2 linked regions of the Myxosarcina sp. GI1 genome follow. The protein of the gene in region 2 interacts with the protein of the main gene of each other region in a pairwise test. Links are inferred from orthologs where the notes say so. Each region holds a gene or a part of one and is shown on either strand. Other genes may lie near its edges.

Evidence for each region. Proteins that work in one complex are often made in the same cells at the same time.
Region 1: the proteins of eno (region 2) and rpe interact in binary tests that used the Escherichia coli proteins (3 or more experiments, as listed by UniProt). The link is inferred for Myxosarcina sp. GI1 from one-to-one orthologs.

The regions. Positions count from the first base shown.
Region 1 is NZ_JRFE01000012.1:95,259-98,069, reverse strand. It holds rpe (ribulose-phosphate 3-epimerase), read right to left. Parts: upstream 1,849-2,811; coding sequence 1,153-1,848; downstream 1-1,152. Other genes in the region: KV40_RS06390 (uracil-DNA glycosylase family protein), read right to left, coding at 2,002-2,682; KV40_RS06400 (diguanylate cyclase), read left to right, coding at 104-1,048. UniProt on the Escherichia coli protein: Catalyzes the reversible epimerization of D-ribulose 5-phosphate to D-xylulose 5-phosphate.
Region 2 is NZ_JRFE01000010.1:152,955-155,811, forward strand. It holds eno (phosphopyruvate hydratase), read left to right. Parts: upstream 1-709; coding sequence 710-2,005; downstream 2,006-2,857. Other genes in the region: gap (type I glyceraldehyde-3-phosphate dehydrogenase), read left to right, coding at 1-583; KV40_RS05665 (glycogen/starch/alpha-glucan phosphorylase), read left to right, coding at 2,139-2,857. UniProt on the Escherichia coli protein: Catalyzes the reversible conversion of 2-phosphoglycerate (2-PG) into phosphoenolpyruvate (PEP). It is essential for the degradation of carbohydrates via glycolysis.

The sequences.
Region 1 (2,811 bases), on a different replicon or contig from region 2:
TAGTAAAGTTATTAGTTTTATTATCAAGTATTAATTAAGCAGAGAAATTGTTCAATATAATTGTAGTTAATCATAATAAATATTATTAAAACCTTTAATTAAAATGACCGATCGGCTTGCGTCAATTGAAACTGGAAAAGTTTTGTTAGTTGACGATCGCAATGGCAATTTATCAATTTTATCCTCAGTATTAACTTCGAGAGGATATGAAATCAGGCAGGCTAATAATGGAAGATTAGCCTTAGAAATTGCTAGAGCCGAAGTTCCCGACATTGTTCTACTGGATGTAGCTATACCCGATATGGATGGCTATCAAGTATGCCAGCAACTAAAGGCCGATTCTCGCACCAAAGATATTCCAGTTGTTTTTATCAGTACTTTTAATGAAACTGAAGTTATAGCTAAAGCTTTTGCTAGTGGTGGTAGCGAATATATAACCAGACCCTTTAATACTGAGGAAGTTATTATTCGGATTCAACATCAATTAGCGATCGCTCGTTTGAAAGCGCGATTGAAAGCCACAAATCAGCGTCTCAAGATTTTAGCCAGTAAAGACGATTTAACTAAAGTTGCCAATCGGTATTATTTCAACCGTTATTTTAGACAAGAATGGCGTAGGGCATACCGTGAAAACTATCATCTTGCATTAATTCTTGGCGATATCGATTACTTCAAACAGTACAATGACCGCTTCGGACACCAGGCAGGAGATATTTGCCTGAGAAGAGTAGCTCGCGCTATAGATAGCGCAGTCAAACGTCCCGCAGATTTGGTAGCCAGATATGGCGGCGAAGAATTTGCCGTAATTTTACCTCAGACAGCAGGAGCTAATGCTTTAAATGTCGCTCTAGAGATCCATCGGGCTGTAGAGATGCTGCAAATTTCCCATCCCGACTCTGCGGTAAGTGACTTTGTATCTCTGAGCTTAGGAGTAGCTTCTATGCTTCCAACTATCAGAACTAACCGAACGCAGTTGATATCGGAAGCCGATCGCGCACTTTATCAAGCCAAGACTGAGGGACGTAATCGTGCAGTTTTGTATGATTGAATCATAGAAAATATACCACTATAAAAGAAGGCGATCGCCTGCAAAAAAAAAGTGGTTTTCTTTCCAAACCACCTATAATATTTAAATTTTGAAAATCAAAAAATTTACGCCGTAGCTAGTTCGGGCTGTGGGCGTTTGCTGTTACGAATACCTTCAATTGCTTCTGCATAATCGTCAGCCTTAAACACTGCCGAACCTGCTACGATTGCATTAGCACCCGCTTCTAAAACTTGCCAGGTATTGTGAGTTTTTAAGCCACCGTCTACTTCAATCCAGGGGTCTAAGCCTTTATCATCGCACATTTGACGTAATTTTCTCACTTTATCTACCATTTCGGGAATAAAGCTTTGTCCGCCAAAACCAGGATTGACGCTCATAATTAAAACTAGATCGCACATTGGTAGGGCGTACTCAATTAGTTCTAAAGGCGAAGCAGGATTGATTACTACACCTGCTTGTTTGCCTAATTCCCGAATTTGACCCAGGGTGCGATGCAGGTGGGGTGAAGCGTTATGTTCTGCATGTACGGTAATAATATCCGCACCAGCGTTGGCAAAGTCTTCGACATATTTTTCTGGTTCGACAATCATTAAGTGAACGTCGAGAATTTTCTCAGTCAGAGGACGGATTGCTTTGACGATCATCGGTCCAATAGTAATATTAGGAACGAATCTACCGTCCATAACATCAACGTGAATCCAGTCGGCACCAGCTTTATCTACCGCTTTAATTTCTTCGCCCAAACGGGTAAAATCTGCCGAAAGTATAGAAGGGGAAATAACAGTTTTCTTATTAGTCATAATTGATTTTTAGTGTAAAGATCTTTTGTATCGAGCTTAACAAAAATTTTAGATTTCCCCTTTTACCTTATCATGTTTTTTAGCTGTGAGGATCGCCATTTAAGGCAATCTCTGACCTCAGACAGATTCTAAAAGTCGAAATAGTTAAGTTTTTTAAAATTCAACCTGAGCCAGTCTTTGCTGGAGCATTTTGGGAAATGCCGCATAGTATTTTTGGTTGAGAGGGGAAGGATGGGGCAAAGGTAGCAAAGTTATCGCTTTTTGGTGAGTCATACCCATGTCGTCACTAGCACTCAAATTAACAGTCAGTTTAGCTTCAAAGCGATCGCTCCGTTTGTAAAAACTATCTAGTTCTCCTTTAGGTGCGTAGGTAGCAAACCATTTAAAGGCTTCCGTACCCAAAGTAATAACTTGATTTCCCTGCCAGTGAAACAGCAACAATTGTTCGATAAAGGGACGAAAGCGATTTTTGACTTTCATTAAATACGCTTTATTACCTGGAGGTTTGTAAGGAACGGTATTAGCCAGCAACAGGCGGTCGCAGGTAGTTTCATCGAGTTTGGTTCTAGAAGGAGCTTTTTGCTGGTGAATGGCATAATAAAACCCTTCCCTAACCATAGTCCCCGAAGCGCCAATTAGAGGCTGACGGGCATAAACCTCATCTTTGCCCAAATCTCGTCCAAAAAAACACAAAGGACTATTCAAATTGCCAGCATATAATATTGGTTGAGTTGGTTCGAGGTCGGTTTCTCGGTAAACAGCGACATCAATGGGAAATTCTTCGCGTTCGGCTTCCTGCTTGACTGCAGCAATTAAAGTTTCAAGATCGGACATTGTTTGAGTAAATACATAGGGCATCAAAAATTGCTTGTATTATCTCATTTTTTTAAGTAGCAAGTAGCGAGTAGCGAGTAGCAAGTAAAAAGTTTTTACTCTTGCCTGTTCCCCGTTTCCCGTTCCCTA
Region 2 (2,857 bases):
TGCTAGCTGTACGACAAACTGTTTGGCACCCATTGCCAAAGTCATTAACGATAATTTTGGTTTGGTAGAAGGCTTAATGACTACCGTACACGCTATGACCGCTACCCAACCGACTGTAGACGGACCGAGTAAAAAAGATTTACGCGCTGGACGCAGCGCGACCCAAAATATCATTCCTGCTTCTACGGGAGCCGCTAAAGCCGTTACATTGGTGTTGCCAGAACTTGAAGGTAAATTAACGGGAATGGCTCTGCGCGTACCTACACCCGATGTTTCCGTAGTCGATCTGACCTTTCGTACCGAAAAAGCCACCAGCTATGAAGAAATATGCGCCGCAATGAAGCAAGCTGCTACAGGGGAAATGAAAGGAGTTTTAGGTTATACAGAAGATCCCGTAGTTTCTACTGATTTTACAGGCGATCCCCACTCCAGTATTTTTGATGCTGGTGCGGGAATGGAATTAAATGCTAACTTTTTTAAAGTAGTAGCCTGGTATGACAATGAATGGGGTTATTCCAATCGAGCGATCGATTTAGTTTTGGCGATGGCAGCTAAAGAATCTCAAGTGCCAGCAACCGTATAACATTCTTATGCTGCACTGAATGTACAAAAAATACCTTTGCTGGTTATCAATAAACAATACAATGTCGCGAAAAGATATATCATTGCAAACGCGTCACAAAATTTCAGGAGTTCAAGAGGAGAATCGATGTTAAATCAAACAGAAGCAGCTATTGAAGCGATCGCCGCTAGAGAAATCTTAGATTCTCGCGGTCGTCCCACAGTTGAAGCCGAAGTACGCTTGGAAAGCGGTACGGTAGGATTGGCGCAAGTGCCTAGCGGTGCTTCTACTGGTAGTTTTGAAGCGCACGAACTACGAGATGACGACCGACATCGCTACAACGGCAAAGGGGTATTGACAGCAGTTCGCAACATCAAAGAAAAAATCACCCCCGAACTGTTAGAAATGGATGCTTTAGATCAAGCAACCATCGACCGCATCATGCTCGATCGCGACGGTTCGCCCAACAAGAAGAATTTGGGTGCCAACGCAATTTTGGCAGTTTCTCTGGCAACGGCAAAAGCGGCAGCAGAAGAACTAGAATTGCCTCTATATCGCTACTTAGGAGGACCGCTATCTAACGTTTTGCCAGTACCGATGATGAACGTGATCAATGGTGGTTCTCATGCGGATAATAACGTCGATTTTCAAGAATTTATGATTATGCCCGTAGGTGCGGACTCTTTTAAAGAAGCTTTACGTTGGGGTGCAGAAATTTTTGCCTCTTTAAGTAAAGTTTTAAAAGACAAAAATCTGCTGTCTGGGGTAGGAGATGAAGGAGGTTACGCGCCTAACCTGGGTTCTAACCAGGAAGCTTTAGATCTGTTAATGGTAGCGATTGAAAAGGCGGGATATATGCCAGGACAGCAAGTAGCACTGGCAATGGACGTAGCTGCCAGTGAATTCTATCAAGACGGACAATATCACTATGACGGCGCGGCTCATGCACCAGAAGAGTTTATTAGTTATCTCGATAAGCTAGTTGGCGATTATCCTATTGTTTCGATTGAAGACGGACTCCATGAAGAAGACTGGAGTAGCTGGAAAACCCTCACAGAAAAGCTAGGCAAGCGCATTCAGTTAGTAGGAGACGATTTGTTTGTCACCAATCCCACTCGCCTGAAAAAAGGCATCGAACTAGGGGTAGGAAATGCCATTTTAATTAAGCTCAATCAGATTGGAACCCTGAGCGAAACTTTAGAAACTATCGATCTGGCAACTCGGAGCGGCTATCGTTCCGTTATCAGTCACCGTTCGGGAGAAACCGAAGACACTACCATTGCCGATCTGGCTGTAGCCACTCGTGCGGGACAAATTAAAACAGGTTCGCTTTGTCGGAGCGAACGAGTAGCCAAATACAATCGCTTGCTTAGAATCGAAGAAGAATTAGGCAAAAGTGCCATTTTTGCCAGCAAAATTGGTCTTTGTCCGCAGTGTAAATAAAAAAAACGAGCATTTATTGGAATCCTTGAGGTGTTTGAGACAACAGCCTCATTCAAAGACACAGTTAAAATAAACTTGTCGTTCCACCCTAAATGTATTCAATTAGACGTTAACATCCCAAACAAGAGTAAATATGGACATCAAAGTTTTACAACAGACACCAGAAGAAAAATCTGTAGAAAATAATAGTCAGATAACAAACTCTGGTATTGAAAGCAACGTTCAAATTGAAGACGATCGCACGGGAATGGGACTGGAAACTCTCAAACGAGCTTTCGCCGATAACCTGTTTTATCTTCAAGGCAAAGACGAATCTAATGCTACTTTAAAAGATTACTATCAGGCACTAGCATATACAGTTCGCGATCGCCTGCTGCATCGCTTTATCAAAACGGGTCGTACCTATTACGAAGAAGACGTCAAAGTAGTCAGTTACCTTTCAGCCGAATTTCTAATGGGTCGCCACCTGGCAAACAATATGGTTAGCCTGGGAATCTATGACAAAATGCGTCAGGTAGTTGCCGAGTCTGGTTTGGATATTCAAGACTTAATCGAACAAGAACCAGATCCTGGTTTGGGCAATGGCGGTTTGGGCAGACTTGCCGCCTGTTTTCTCGACTCTCTAGCCAACTTAGAAATGCCCGCAATTGGTTACGGGATTCGCTATGAATTTGGTATTTTCCATCAGGCTTTAAAAGATGGTTGGCAAGCTGAGGTTCCCGACAACTGGCTGATGTATCGCAATCCCTGGGAAATAATTCGTCCCGAAGATTCGGTTATAGTTAAGTTGGGCGGACACACCGAAGAATATCGCGATGCCGAAGGTAATTTTCGCGTTAGCTGGATTTGCGA